DNA from 2 places in the Kitasatospora sp. NPDC051853 genome. Region 2 is predicted to be linked to the other one. Evidence: riboswitches for the same ligand, from Rfam matches in the RefSeq annotation. Region 2 holds a riboswitch; the other holds the start of a gene.
The links. A riboswitch is a leader RNA that binds a small molecule or an ion and turns the genes downstream of it on or off. The one in region 2 is predicted to bind thiamine pyrophosphate.

Region 1: it holds a riboswitch for thiamine pyrophosphate, as region 2 does, so the genes downstream of both, ACIA8O_RS11185 (purine-cytosine permease family protein) here and thiO (glycine oxidase ThiO) in region 2, are expected to answer to the same signal.

What each region holds. Positions count from the first base shown of each region.
Region 1 is NZ_JBITBY010000003.1:480,029-487,457, reverse strand. Features, by position in the region: gene ACIA8O_RS11215 (2,3-dihydro-2,3-dihydroxybenzoate dehydrogenase) at 1-655, opposite strand, end outside; gene ACIA8O_RS11210 (3-deoxy-7-phosphoheptulonate synthase) at 737-1,945, opposite strand; gene ACIA8O_RS11205 (transketolase-like TK C-terminal-containing protein) at 2,396-2,836, opposite strand; gene ACIA8O_RS11200 (SDR family oxidoreductase) at 3,000-3,710, shown strand; tRNA gene ACIA8O_RS11195 (tRNA-Ser) at 3,776-3,863, opposite strand; gene ACIA8O_RS11190 (S1C family serine protease) at 3,920-5,518, opposite strand; TPP riboswitch at 5,689-5,836, shown strand; gene ACIA8O_RS11185 (purine-cytosine permease family protein) at 5,829-7,166, shown strand; gene ACIA8O_RS11180 (glycerophosphodiester phosphodiesterase) at 7,256-7,429, shown strand, end outside.
Region 2 is NZ_JBITBY010000002.1:243,808-251,236, forward strand. Features, by position in the region: gene ACIA8O_RS05865 (polyprenyl synthetase family protein) at 1-1,020, shown strand, start outside; gene ACIA8O_RS05870 (polysaccharide deacetylase family protein) at 1,061-1,828, opposite strand; gene thiE (thiamine phosphate synthase) at 1,995-2,633, opposite strand; gene ACIA8O_RS05880 (Rv2175c family DNA-binding protein) at 2,633-2,998, opposite strand; gene ACIA8O_RS05885 (NAD(P)/FAD-dependent oxidoreductase) at 3,032-4,207, opposite strand; gene ACIA8O_RS05890 (zinc-dependent alcohol dehydrogenase family protein) at 4,425-5,438, opposite strand; gene ACIA8O_RS05895 (ArsR/SmtB family transcription factor) at 5,578-5,886, shown strand; TPP riboswitch at 5,953-6,065, shown strand; gene thiO (glycine oxidase ThiO) at 6,059-7,210, shown strand; gene thiS (sulfur carrier protein ThiS) at 7,207-7,416, shown strand; gene ACIA8O_RS05910 (thiazole synthase) at 7,419-7,429, shown strand, end outside.

The DNA.
Region 1 (7,429 bases), on a different contig from region 2:
GGATGCCCACCCGGAAGACCTCGGCCACGCCCTCGATCGAGGCCCGGCTGGCGCTGTCGTCGCCGTCGGACCACAGCGCGGTGAGCATCGGGGTGTCGGTCGAGCCCGGCGCCACCACGTTGCAGCGGATGCCGTACTTGGAGACCTCCAGGCCCAGGCACTTGGTGAACATGGTGGCCGCCGCCTTGGAGGCCGCGTACGCCGACATGTCCACCCGCGCGGTGCCGGCGGCGTTGGACGCCACCGTCACGATCGCGCCCTTCCGGCCGCGCTCGACCATCCGGTTGACCACCGCACGGGAGATGAAGAACACCCCGGTGGTGTTGACCGCGAAGGTGGTCGACCAGTCCTGGTCGGTCAACTCCTTGGCCGGACCGAGCCGGAGCACGCCGGCCCCGTTCACCAGGTAGTCGATCCCACCGAGCTGCTGCTCGATGGCGTCCACCACGTCCTCGACATCGGTGCTGCTGGTCACGTCGGCCGGAAACGCCTCCGCCCGCCCGCCCGCGTTCCGCAGCTCCTTGGCGATCTCCTCCAGCCGGTCACCGTTCCGGTCGACCAGGGCGACCGTCACACCTCGCTCGACCAGCCCTCGGACGACCGCCTCACCGATGCCGCCGGCCGCGCCGGTGACCATCGCGACCTTGTTTTCCATTCCGTGAATGCTCATGACGACCCCAAAGATCGAGGATGATCGACCGTTGTCGGCCGGTAGTAAGGGGGGCGGTGGGCCCGATCAGCCCCGCCAGGCAGCCGCGACTTCAAGTGCCTGCTCCGGGTTGAGCCGGGGGTCGCAGAAGCTGGTGTACTTCTCGCCGATCCGGGCGAGCTGGTGCTCGTCCCGGGCGCACTCGGTCACGTCGTCCGGCGTGGTCTCCAGGTGCAGACCGCCCGGGACCGCGCCGACGCTGAGCAGCGCGTCCTGGAACGCGCGCACCTCGTGGACCACGGTCTCCACCAGACGGGTCTTCAGACCGCCCGGCCCGTTCACGGTGTTGCCGTGCATCGGGTCGGTCAGCCAGACCACCGGGTGCCCCTCGGCCTTGACCGCCGCCGCCATCGCCGGCAGCTTGTCGGCGACGTTGTCGGCGCCCATCCGGGCGATCAGCACCAGCCGGCCGGCCTCGCGCTCGGGGTCGAGCGTGCGGCAGAGCGTCAGCAGGTCCTCGATGCTCATGCTCGGACCGACCTTGGAGGCCACCGGGTTGGCCACCGTGGCCAGCAGCGCCACGTGCGCGCCGTCCAGCTGGCGGGTCCGGTCGCCGATCCACGGCAGGTGGGTGGAGGCCAGGTAGGGCCGGCCGTCGTCGGTGCGCCGGAGCATCGGCACCTCGTAGTCGAGCAGCAGCGCCTCGTGGCTGGTCCACACCGGGGCACCGGCCGCGGCCAGGCCGGCGTCGCTGCGCTCGCGCAGCGCGCCGAACGCCTGGGCGGCGGCGTCGTAGCCGGCCAGCAGACGGGTCGGGTCCGGGCGGCGCAGCTCCGGGTCGGGCTCGGGGCTGTTCACCATGTGCCCGCGGTAGACCGGGAGTTCGACCCCGCCGACGGTCTCGGTGGGCTTCGAACGCGGCTTGCCGAACTGGCCCGCCATCCGGCCGATCCGCAGCACCGGGCGCAGGGTGTTCATCGAGACCACCCCGGCCAGCGCGTCCAGCAGGCCGACCTTGCGGGTCACATAGCCCGGCTCGCACTCCGCCGGGTCCTCGGCGCAGTCGCCGGCCTGGACGACCTGGAGGCGGCCGGTGGCCACCTCGGCGAGCAGACCGCGCAGCTCCGCGAGCTCCGCCGGCGTGACCAGACCCGGGCGGTCGGACAGCTCGGCGGTCACCCGGGACAGCTGCTCGGCGTCCTCCCAGGCAGGCTGCTGCTGGGCCGGGAGCGCTTTCCAGTACTGGAGTTCGCTCTCCGAGAGCGGCGGACCGGCCGGAGCCGACTGCGCCGCCATGACGTCGCTACTCACTCAGAACCTCCGTGGTCATGAATTCTTTTCCATTTGCCCGGAAAGAGCGGCTGCCGAATACCCGGACAATGTTGCGGATTCAGTGCGGAAGGCAACCTTTACTTGAGTTTGAGTAACGCAAAGTTGCTGGTCAACGGCGACTTTGACACTCCGTCAGGTGGCCGGATCCATGTCACTAGGAACCGCCCGGTTGGATTGTTTTCAGAATTGACGGGTCGCCGTCGAAATTTCAGCCATCGGGATTTCCGAATTCACTGGCGTCGGTGGGGCACTTCGCCACATCGCCCTCTCCTGAGGCACTGGGCCCGGTACTGCGTCAGATCGCCGGCGAGGGCGGGAACGACGGAGCGCCGCCCGGCCAGGCCGGACGGCGCTCTCATGACGTGCGGACGGAACGCGGCGGTGACGGTCAGGCGGCGCGGTCAGGCTGCGCGGTCAGGCTGCGCGGTCACGCGCCTTCGCCAGGCCCTGCCGGGCCTGCGCGGCCACCCGCTCGGCGGCGAAGGCCACCTGCTCGTACAGCGTCTGGTACGGCGCGGCCAGGCCCGCCCCGGCCAGGCCGACCGGCGCACCGGCCTGGCCGGCCAGCGCGTACCAGCCCAGCGAGGCACCCGCGCCGACCGAGACCCGCACCACGGCCTCCCGCGGCAGCACCCGCTCCCGGTACTCCCGCCCCTGGCGCTCGAACCGGGCCGGGCAGGGCATCGACACCACCCGGGTCGGCGACCCCTCCGCCTCCAGGATCTCCCGGGCCCGCAGCGCCACCGGCTCCTCGCCGCCGTCCGCGATCAGGACCACCTCCGGCCGGCCGCCGGACGCCTCCGCCAGCACGTGACCGCCGCGGACCGCCGGGGTGTCCTCGCCCAGGATGCTCATCGCCCGTGCCTGCCTCTCCGTCGAAGCCGCGCCCACACCGTACCGACGACTCTCCGCCCACTACCCCGGGGCGACAATCGCACTTCTGTCACTCCGTCACATGGCGGTCGCCCCACTGTGGTTGGATCTCCGCGACAGGTATCCGACCGGGGAGGGGGCTCCGATGGGAGCGCTGGAGGGCAAGACCGCACTCGTCACCGGTGCCAGCCGGGGGATCGGCCGGGGCATCGCCCGCAGGCTGGCCGCCGACGGCGCGCTGGTGGTGGTCCACTACGGGGCGGACGAGGACGCCGCCGACGGGACGGTGCGCCTGATCGAGAAGGACGGCGGACGCGCCGTCACGGTCGGCGCCGACCTCGCCGAGCCCGACGGGCACGCCCTGCTCTGCACACGGCTCTGGGAGGCGCTCGCCGCCGCCGGCGCCGAGCGCGGCCTGGACGTCCTGGTCAACAACGCCTCGCTCACCGGCGGCGGCCACCTGGCCGAACTCTCGGCCGAGCACTACGACCGGCTGCACCTGGTGAACACCCGCGCGCCGCTGCTGCTGATCCAGCGGCTGCTGCCCGACCTGCGCGAGGACGGACGGATCGTCAACATCTCCTCCGCCGCCACCCGGGTCGCCGTCCCCGAGTCGATCGGCTACGCGATGACCAAGGGCGCCCTGGAGGCGCTCACCCTGGCCCTGGCCAAGGACCTCGGCCCGCGCGGCATCACCGTCAACACCGTCGCCCCGGGCCACGTCGCCACCGAGACGGACGACCTGCCGCTCCCCTCCCCCGAGGACATCGCCGAGATGGTCGCCTTCCTCGCCTCCCCCGCCGCCGGCTGGACCACCGGCCAGCGCCTGGAGGTCAGCGGCGGCCTGCTGATCTGACCCCGCGTCAACCCGCCGAAACCGAAGGCCCCCGACCGGTTCCCCGGTCGGGGGCCTTCGTGCGGCGGAGAGTGTGGGATTTGAACCCACGGTGACGGGTCACGCCACGACAGTTTTCAAGACTGGTCCCTTAGGCCGCTCGGGCAACTCTCCAGGCGGAGGTCAGCCTAACGGTTCCCGGGGGGATCCGTGCACACCCTTCCGGGGTCCTAGTTGTCGCCCTTGCGCTCGCCGAGGGTGACGGTGGTCTTGGCGGTCTTGTTGTCGCGGGTGTACTCGACCTCGACCTTGTCACCCGGCTTGTAGGTCCAGATCTCGCTGACCAGGGTCGGGCCGCTGTCGATGACGTGGCCGCCGAGCTTGGTGATGACGTCGCCCGGCTTGAGGCCGGCCTGGTCGGCGGGGCCACCGGGGGTGACGGCGGGCTTGCCCTGGACGGAGGAGGTCTGGATCTGGGCGCCGTCGCCCTTGTAGTCGTCGTTGCGGAGCACGCCGAGGATCGCGTAGACGGGGGTGCCGTTGGCGATCAGGTCACCGGCGACGCGCTTGGCCTGGTTGATCGGGATGGCGAAGCCGAGGCCGATCGAGCCGGCCCGGCCGGAGCCGCTGCTGTTCGACTGGATCGCCGAGTTGATGCCGATCACCGCGCCGGAGGCGTCGAGCAGCGGGCCGCCGGAGTTGCCCGGGTTGATCGAGGCGTCGGTCTGCAGCGCGTTCATGTAGGAGGCCTGCGCGCTGGTCTCGTCGCCGGAGGCGACCGGGCGGTCCTTGGCGCTGACGATGCCGGTGGTGACGGTGCCCTCCAGGCCGTACGGGGCGCCGATCGCGATGGTGGCGTCGCCGACCGCGACCTTGTCCGAGTCGCCGAGGGCGAGCGGGACGAGCTTGTCCTTGGGCGGGTTGTCGAGCTTGATGACCGCGACGTCGTAGCCCTGGGCCCGGCCGACCACCGAGGCGGCGAAGGAGGAGCCGTCGGAGAAACGGACCGTCAGCTTGCCGCCGCTGGCGGCCGGGGCCACCACGTGGTTGTTGGTGAGGATGTGGCCCTCGGTGTCGAAGACGAAGCCGGTGCCGGTGCCGGACTCGCCGGAGCCCTGCGCCTTGATGGTGACGACGCTCGGCAGCGCCTTGTTGGCGATGCCGGCCACCGACTCGGGGGCCCGGTTGACCGCCTGCTGGTTCTGGCTGGCCTGCACGGTGGTGCTGGAGCCCCGGCCGGAGGAGGACGAGGTGGTGCCGTTCCGGTCCGCGACCGAGACGCCGATCGCGCCGCCGGCCAGACCGGCCAGCAGGGCGACGGCCGCGACCAGGGCGATCAGGCCGCCGCGCTTGCGGCCGGGCGCCGGGGTGGCCGCGCCGGGGAACTCCGGGTACCCGGGCAGACCGGGGCCGCCGCCACCGGGCGGGGTGGCCCAGCCGCCGAGCGGGGTGCCGGCGCCGAAGGGGTGCGGGTGCGCCTGCGGCTGCGGGTGGGCGTGGGCGTGCGGGTCCGCGGCCGGCGGGAGCGGGGCGGCGGCCGGAGCCGGGGCAGCGGCCGGGACCGCGTACGGGTTGTCGGCCGCGACGGGAGCCTGGGCCGGGGCGGCGGCCGGCACGGCCGGCGGCGGCGCGTCCAGGTAGGACGGAGCGGGCGGCGCGGCGGCGGGCGGGGCCGGCGGGGTGGCGGGCGCGGGCGGCAGCACCGGCGGCGGGGCGTCCAGGTAAGAGGGTGCCGGGGGCACCTTGCCGAGGGCCACCGTGTCGGCGGGCGCCGCGGAGGTGCGCTCCTCCTCGGGGCCGTTGGCCCCACTCACGTGCTCGCTGCTCACGGACGACCTCCATAGCTGACAGGACCTTGGGCCACAGTTTTCCGCATGTCCGATTCAGTTGTCGTAAGGAGCGTTCTGAAGGATTGGTGAGAATCCTTAGCCGTTCCCGACATCCCACGCCTTGGGCCCCGCCTTGGTGTTCGACGGTCCTGCGGCTAGCCTGGCGCTCCAAACTGACACGCGGGAGCTTGGACCGTCCAGGCTGAGAGTGCGCGGAACGACCGTACGCCATGCAGGAGCTGGCCGTGCGGCGAGGGAGCGCAGACCGCTCGAACCTGTCCGGGTAATGCCGGCGTAGGGAGCTTCGGCCATGACGGCTGCTTCGCCTTCCCCTGTCCAAGACGTCTCCGCGAGAGCCGAGGCGCCCCTGGTCCTCGACACGGCGCCGCCGCGCACGCTGGACTTCCGGGCGCTGTTCTCGCTCTGGGCCAACCTCGGCGTCAGCCTGATCGGCTTCACCAGCGCCGCCACCGTGATCGGCGTCAAGGGCGCCGAGCTCTCGCTGGCCGCCGCGGTCACCGCCACGGTGGCCGGCACCGCGATCGGCACCTCGATGCTGGGCGTCGCCGCCCTGATCGGTGCCCGCACCGGCGCCCCCGCGATGGCCCTGCTCCGCGGCCTGTTCGGCACCAAGCTGTCGTACGTGCCGACGGTGCTGAACATCGCGCAGTGCATCGGCTGGGGCGTGTACGAGCTGCTGGTGATCGCGATGGGCGCCCAGGAGGTGACGGGCACCCAGGGCTGGCAGTGGCTGTTCGTGCTGCTGGCCGGGGTGCTGACCACGGTGCTGACCATCTGGCCGCTGGGCTCGATCGCGGTGCTGCGCAAGTACGTCACCATCGCGGTGGGCGTCGCGATGGTGTACTTCACCGTCCAGCTGGTCCGCCAGGGCGTGCCGAACCCCGGTGCGGGCAACTGGACCGGCTTCCTGACCGCGACCGACGCGATCATCGCGGTCTCGATCTCCTTCGTGCCGCTGGCCGCCGACTACACCCGGCACGCCCGCAGCTCCTCCTCCGCCTACTGGGCCACCTTCTCCGGCTACTCGCTGGCGCAGGTCTGGTGCTACCTGCTCGGCGTGGTGGCACTGCTGCAGTCCGACGGAGACGCGACCCGGATCTTCTCCTCCTTCACCGGCGTCGCGGCCGGCTGGGCCTTCCTGCTGGTGCTGGTGATCCGGGAGACCGACCAGTCCTTCGCCAACGTCTACTCCACCGCGATGTCGGTGCAGAACCTGCTGCCGAAGGTGGACCGCCGCCTGCTGACCGGCGGGATCGGCGCGCTGGTGACGGTGCTGGCGCTGAACACCGAGGAGTTCACCGCCTCCTACTACGGTTTCCTCGGCCTGATCGGCGCGGTCTTCGTGCCGATGTTCGCGGTGCTGGCGGCCGACTACTTCCTGGGCACCGGCCGGCGCGGCTGGAACCTGGACGAGGACGCGCCGGCCCGCCCGCTGATGCTGCTGCCGTGGGCGCTCGGCTTCGTCACCTACCAGTTCATCGCGCCGACCGCGATCGACGGCTGGCAGGGCTTCTGGCAGGACCTGCAGTCCTCGGTCGGCTTCACCCCGCAGGCCTGGACCTCGGCCTCGCTGTTCGCCTTCCTGGTGGCCGGCCTGGCCACCCTCGCGGTCCAGCCCCGCAAGTAACCGGAGCCGCACCGCCGCCACGGGGACTTCACCCGGAGTTTCCCGTGGCGGCGGCCGACGGCCACCGGCCGCCTCGTAGGGTGGTCCGCGTGGACACCCGGGACCAGGCCTTGACCTCGACGAACACCCCTGATCGCGCGGCGGTCCGGGTGATCGCCCACCGCGGCTCCTCCGCGGCCCGCGCCGAGCACACCCTCGCCGCGTACCGGCTGGCGATCGAGGAGGGCGCGGACGGCCTGGAGTGCGACGTCCGGCTGACTGCC
Region 2 (7,429 bases):
ACCGAGCAGGCCGAGCTGCTCGGCACCGTCTCGGCCCAGCTCGGGCCGGTCGCCGACGCACTGCGGGAGTTCCTGCTCGACGGCGGCAAGCGGCTGCGCCCGGCGTTCTGCTACTGGGGCTGGCGCGGGGCCGGCGGCGGCGCCGAGGGCGAGGGGATCGCCCGGGCGGCGGCGGCGCTGGAGCTGCTCCAGGCCAGTGCCCTGGTGCACGACGACCTGATGGACCGCAGCGACACCCGGCGCGGCCTGCCGTCGATCCACCGGCGCTTCGAGGCGCTGCACCGGGCCAGCGGCTGGCGCGGCGACCGGGAGCAGTACGGGGCCTCGGCGGCGGTGCTGCTCGGCGACCTGCTGCTGATCTGGTGCGACGAGCTGTTCCTGCGCTCCGGTCTGCCGGCCGAGCGGGTGCTGGCGGCCAAGCCCGCCTTCGACCTGATGCGCACCGAGGTGATGGTCGGTCAGTACCTGGACGTGCTGGAGCCGGTCGCCGGGGACTCCGCGGACGGGCAGGCGCTGGAGCGGGCGCAGACCGTACTGCACTACAAGTCGGCGAAGTACACCATCGAGCGCCCGCTCCAGGTCGGTGCGCTGCTGGCCGGGGCCGGGCCCGAACTGGTCTCCGCCTACTCGGAGTTCGGGCTGCCGCTGGGCGAGGCCTTCCAGCTCCGGGACGATCTGCTCGGGGTCTTCGGCGACCCGGCGGTCACCGGCAAGCCGGCCGGGGACGACCTGCGCGAGGGCAAGCGGACCCTGCTGGTCGCGCACGCGATGCGCGGCCTCTCCCCCGCCGACGCCCGGCACCTGGACGAGCGGCTCGGCGCCCCGGACCTGACGGCCGAGGAGGTGCCGGTGCTGCGCCGCCTGGTGGAGCGCAGCGGCGCGGCCGAGCTGGTGGAGCACCGGATCGACGAGCTGATGGCCCAGTCGCTGGCCGCCCTGGACGCGGCCCCGCTGGCGGCCGGCCCGGCCCGTTCGGTGCTGCTCGCGCTGGCCGAGGCGGCCACCGTCCGCAAGTACTGACGGCCGCAGGTACTGGCGGCCGGCCCGGCGGGGGGCCGCCTCAGCGCTGCGGGTAGCTGTACGCGTAGCCCTGCTGCTCGAACCAGGGCAGCAGGCGCTCCAACGCCTGGTAGGTCTGCGAGCGGTCGCCGCCGCCGTCGTGGAAGAGCACGGTCGGGCCGGTGCCCTTGGCCAGGCCGTTCTGGACGGCGGAGACGATGGCGTCCACTCCGGGGCGCTTCCAGTCGTCGGGGTCGACGTTCCAGCCGAGCGGCCGCATGCCGTGCTCGGCGGCGGTCTTCCGGCTCTCGGGGGTGAAGGCCCCGCCGGGGGCGCGGTAGTACTCCACCTTCGCGCCGTCGCCGGCGGCCTGCTCGATCATCCGCTGGGCGTCCAGGATCTCGCTCTCCTGGTAGGCGGCCGGCTTCTTGTCCATGGTGGTGTCGTGGTGCACCGAGTGGTCGCAGAGCCGGTACCCGGCCGCCACCACCTGCTTGACCAGGTCCGGGTGGGCCTTGGCGTTGGGGCCGACCATGCAGAAGACGGCCTTGGCGTGGTGCTGCTGGAGCAGGCCGAGGATCTTCGGCGTCCAGACCGGGTCCGGCCCGTCGTCGATGGTGAGGTTGACGGTCCTCCCCGGGTCCTCGGAGGCGTGCACGATCGACGGGTCCACCACGGCCACCGGGCTCGGGGCCTGGCTCGGCGCGGCCGCCGGCCCTCCCTTGCTGCCCAGTGCCTGGTCGGCGACCACCCCGGTGACCACCACCAGGGCGGCGGCGACCGCCGTCGCCGCCGCGATCCGTATGCCACGCCCGCGAGCACCCGTCATCGTCACGCTCCCCTTGCCACCGACTCGTTCGTCCACGGTGACAAATACGCCCAAAGAGTGCCAACGGTTCCGACGTTCCCGAACTGCCGCGTGCGTCACACCCCTTCACGCGAACGACCGGCCGCCCGCAGCGGGCTGCGGGCGGCCGGTCGGGGTGTCGCGGGTACTACTGCCGTACGCGGCGGGCCAGTTCGGCCGCGGCGGCGCCCGGGTCCTCGGCCGCGGTGATGGCGCGCACCACCACGATCCGGGTGGCGCCGGCCTCCAGCACCTGGTCCAGGTTGGACAGGTCGATGCCGCCGATGGCGAACCACGGACGGTCCGTCACCGCCTTGGCGGCGTACGAGACCAGGCCGAGGCCGGGGGCGTACCGGCCGGGCTTGGTCGGCGTCGGCCAGACCGGGCCGGTGCAGAAGTAGTCCACGCCGGGCTCGGCGACGGCCGCGTCCACCTCGGACTCGGCGTGGCAGGAGCGGCCGAACAGCACGTCCTCGCCGAGGATCGCCCGGGCGGCCGGGACGGGCAGGTCGTCCTGCCCGAGGTGCAGCACGTCCGGGCGGGCCGCGTGCGCGACGTCGGCCCGGTCGTTCACCGCGAACAGCTTGCCGTGCCGGCGGGCCGCGTCGGCGAAGACCTCCAGGTACTCCAGCTCCTGCTTCGCCTCCAGCCCCTTGTCCCGCAGCTGCACGATGTCCACGCCGTTGGCCAGCACCGCGTCGAGGAACTCCGGGAGGTCGCCCTGCTCGCGGCGGGCGTCCGTGCAGAGGTAGAGCCGCGCGTCGGCCAGCTGCTGACGGCGGTCCATCAGATCAGCTCCGCCTGGGCACGGCGCTTGACCTCGGTGCCGCGGTTCTCCACCAGGGCCTCGATCGGGCTGCCGGGCAGCGAGGGCTGCTCGGTGAACAGCCACTCGATGATCTCCTCGTCGGTGAACTTGGCGTCCCGCAGCAGCGTCAGGGTGCCGGACAGGTGCTTCACCAGGCCGTCGTCCGCGATGAACGCGGCGGGCACCTGGAGCGACTTGTTCGGGCCGCGGCGCACCGCGATCAGCTTGCCGGACCGCACCATGTCGCGGACCTCGGTGACCTGCACGCCCCAGCGCTCGCAGATGTCGGGCAGGTAGGTCCACTCGCGGACCAGGGATTCGATCTTGGACTCGTTCTCACTCACGGCACCAAGACTGCCACCTCGGGCCCGCGCGCCCTAACCCAGCGCGGCCTTCAGCTGCACGGCCGGGTCGGCGGCCAGCGCCGGGTCCAGCACCGCGCCGCGCTCGATCAGCTTCTTCGCCTGCCCGGTGTCGCGCGGCCGGTCCACCGCCAGCAGCCCGGTCAGTCGCCCCTCGCGCAGCCAGAGCACCGTCCAGCCGGCCTCGTCCGGCGAGCCGCGCCACACCGGCTCGTCCCCCTCCGCGTGCCGCCCGGCGAACTGCACCATCCGGCCGAACTGCTCCGACCAGAAGTACGGCACCGGGTCGTACGGGGCGTCCGCCCCCAGCAGCGCGGCGGCCACCGCCCGGCCCGACTGCAGGGCGTGGTCCCAGTGCTGGGTGTTCAGCCGGACACCCAGCCGGGCCGAGGGGTAGGAGACGCAGTCCCCCGCCGCCCAGACCCCGGGCAGCGAGGTGCGCAGCCGGTCGTCCGTCAGCACGGCCCCGGCGTGGTCGAGTTCGACCCCCGTCCCGGCCAGCCAGCCGGTGGCCGGGCGGGCGCCGATGCCCACCACCACCTCGTCGGCGGCCAGTTCGGTGCCGTCCGCGAGCAGCACCGCGCCCGGCTCCACCGCGGCGACGCCCACCCCGCAGCGCAGCTCGACGCCGGCCTCGGCGTACCAACGGGCCATCAGGGCACCGATCTCCGCGGGCAGCGCCCCGGCCACCGGGGTGGCGGCGGCCTCCACCACCGTCACCTCGCAGCCGAGCCGCCGGGCCACCGTCGCCGTCTCGGCACCGATCCAGCCGGCCCCGACCAGCACCAGGCGGCGGCCCGGCCGGAGCCGCTCGCGCAGCGCGTGGGCGTCCTCGACGGTACGGAGGGTGCGGGCCCCCGGGAGGGTCACCGGCTTGGCGCCGGTGGCCAACACCAGGGCGTCGTAGCCGAGTTCGCCCCGGTCGGTGCGGAGCGCACCCGGGACGAGGCCGGTGGCCCGGTGGCCCGGGAGCAGCTCCACACCGGACCAGTCGACGTCCAGGGTGGTGGACTCGGTACGGCCGAGCAGCACGTCCTTGGAGAGCGGCGGGCGGTCGTACGGCGCGTGCTCCTCCGCCCCGAGCAGCGTCACCGGCCCGTCCCAGCCACCGGCCCGCAGCGCGAGCGCGCACTGCGCCCCCGCCATGCCGCTCCCGACCACGACCGCCCGCCCACTACCCGTCAGCTCCACCCGCCCACCCTACCGACGGAGCGCAAGTGGTCACCCCGGAACGCAAGTGGTCACACCGGGGGCGCGGGGCTCTGCCGATCTGCGGCTCCGCCGCGGGGCGCGCGGGGGTACGGCAGCACGTGCAACCGGCTGACGTGCCCCGATCTCACGCCGATCCGCCTTCCGTACTCGCGCAGTTCCCCGCGCCCCTGGGTCACTGCCCTGCCGAACGCCGCCGTCACCGATCCCCCGGCACCACCTGGTGCGGCACCGTGACGACGATCTTGCCGACGTGGGAGTTGGCCTCCATGTAGCGGTGGGCCTCGGCGATGTCCGCCAGGTCGAAGGTGCGGTCCACCACCGGGGCGAGCGAGCCGCTGCGCAGGCCGGCCGTGACGAAGGCGACGCCGCGCCGCAGCCGCTCCGGGTCGGAGGTGACCTCGAAGAGGGTGTAGGTGCGGGTGCTCAGGGCGGGGTACTCGTCGGCGTTGGGCAGCGGGGTGGGGCGCGGGTCGAGCCGTCCGTAGACCACCAGTTGCCCGCCGGGGGCGACGGCCCGGGCGAGGGTGTTGACCCCGGGCCCGGCGACGGGGTCGAAGGCGAGCCGGACGCCTCGGCCGCCGGTGATCGCGGCCACCCGGGCCGGGAGGTCCTCCCGGTCGGTGACGATCACGTGTTCGGCGCCGGCCGCCAGCAGGGCCTTGCGCTTGGCCTCGCCGCGGGTGGTGGCGATGGGCACCGCCCCGAGGTGACGGACCGTCTGGATCGCGGCCAGGCCGACGCTGCTGGAGGCGGCGGTGATCAGGACGTGGTCGCCGGGCAGGACCGGGGAGTTCTCGGCGAGGGCACCGTACGCCGTGAGGTAGGCCATCCAGACCGCCGCGCCGGCCACCGGGTCGAGGCCGGCGGGGGCGGGCACCAGGGCGTGCGCCGGGACGATCACGTGGTCGCCGTAGGTGCCGTAGAGGTTCTGCGGGAAGGCCGGGACGACGCCGACCCGGTCCCCCGGGGCGAAGCCGGTGACGTCCGGGCCGAGCTCCTCGACCACGCCGGCGGCCTCGGCCCCGAGGCCGGAGGGGAAGGTCGGCCGGAGGAAGTACCCGCCCGAACGGAACATCACCTCGGCCCGGTTGAGGCCGATCGCGTCCACCCGGATCCTCGCCTCGCCGGGGCCGGGGGCCCGGAGCTCCACCTCGCGCACCGTCAGGACCTCGGGGCCGCCGATCTCGTCGAACTGGACGTGCCGTGCCATGGGTTGGCCTCTCCTTCTGCCGGATCTGCTCGGTGACGACCCCACCATGAATTTCGATGGCCGTCAAACTTTGATGGGCATCGAACTCACGGGGCGGCGGCCGTACGATGGGGCCTACCCACCCACCCGAGGAGTCACCGTGGTCCGCACCCTGGAGCACCCCGATCCGGCCGACCTGACGCTGCAACAGGTCCTGGAGGCCCTGGTCGACCCGGTCAGACGGCGGATCGTCACACAGCTGTCCGAGGCGGCGGACGGGATGAGCTGCGGCACCTTCGACGCCGCCGTCTCCCGCTCGACCCTCACCCACCACTTCAACGTCCTGCGCGAGGCCGGTCTGATCCGCCAGACCTACGCGGGCACCACCAAGCTCAACGTCCTGCGCACCGAGGACCTGGAGTCCCGCTTCCCCGGCCTCCTCCCGGCCCTGCTCGCCGCCGGGGCGTAGTGCCCGCGGGCGCTCTCACTCCGTGAACTCGCTCTTCGGTCGGCGACCCGGGCGGGGATATGGTGGGTCGGTATCCACGGGAGCCCGGTGCACCGGGCTGAGAGGCGGGCTGAGACGGCCTGCGACCGTCCGAACCTGATCCGGGTCATTCCGGCGAAGGGAGTGCAGGGCTTTGACACGCACCGAGACCGACGTCCTGGTGATCGGCGGCGGCATCATCGGCCTCGCGGTCGCCTGGCGGACCGCCCAGCGCGGCCTGGCCGTCACCGTGGTGGACCCCGAGCCCGGCCGCGGCGCGGCGCAGGTCGCGGCGGGCATGCTGGCCCCCGTCACCGAGCTGCAGTACGGCGAGGAGCCGCTGCTACGCCTCGGGATGGCGTCCAACGACCGCTACGCGGACTTCGTCGCCGAGCTCACCGACCTCACCGACCTGGAGACCGGCTACCGCCGGACCGGCACCCTCGCGGTGGCGCTCGACTCCGACGACCGGGAGGAGCTGCGCGAGCTGCACGCGTTCCAGCAGCGCCTCGGCCTGGAGTCGCACTGGCTGACCGGCCGGGAGGCCCGCAAGCTCGAACCGATGCTGGCCCCCGGCGTGCGCGGCGGCCTGCACGTGACCGGCGACCACCAGGTGGACGGCCGCCGGCTGGCCGCCGCGCTGGTGCTGGCCTGCGAGCGCTCCAACGTGCAGCTGGTCCGCTCCGCCGCCGTCGAGCTGCTGGTCCGGGGCGGCCGGGCCGCCGGCGCCCGGCTCAGCTCCGGCGAGGAGGTGGCGGCGGCCCAACTGGTGCTGGCCGCCGGGCCGCAGAGCCACCGCCTGCCCGGCCTGCCGGAGGGCCTGCTGCCGCCGGTGCGGCCGGTGAAGGGGCAGGTACTGCGGCTGCGGGTGCCCTCGGCGTACGCGCCGTTCCTCTCCCGCAACGTCCGGGCCGTGGTGCGCGGGCAGCACATCTACCTGGTGCCGCGCGCGGACGGCGAGCTGGTGATCGGGGCGACCAGCGAGGAGCAGGGCTACGACACCACCGTCACCGCCGGCGGGGTCTACGAACTGCTGCGCGACGCCCACGAGTTGGTGCCCGGCCTGACCGAACTCCCGCTGGTGGAGACCGGTGCGGGCCTGCGCCCCGGCTCGCCGGACAACGCCCCGCTGCTCGGCCCGACCGCCCTGCCCGGCCTGGTCGCCGCCACCGGCCACTACCGCAACGGGGTGCTGCTCACCCCGGTCACCGCCGACCTGACCGCCGACTACCTGTCCACCGGCGCGGTGCCCGCGCTGGCCGCTCCCTTCTCCCCCAGCCGCTTCGCCCCGAAGGCCGCCGCATGAACCAGATCCCCCTGACCGTCAACGGCGAGGCCCGCGAGGTGCCCGCCGCCACCACCCTGGACACCGTGGTCAGCCAGCTCAGCGCCTCGTCCGGCGGGGTCGCCGCCGCCGTCAACGAGGCCGTGGTGCCGCGCAGTTCGTGGAACGCGACCGTGCTCAGCCCGGGCGACCGGGTGGAGATCCTCACCGCCGTGCAGGGAGGCTGACCGTGGCAGACGA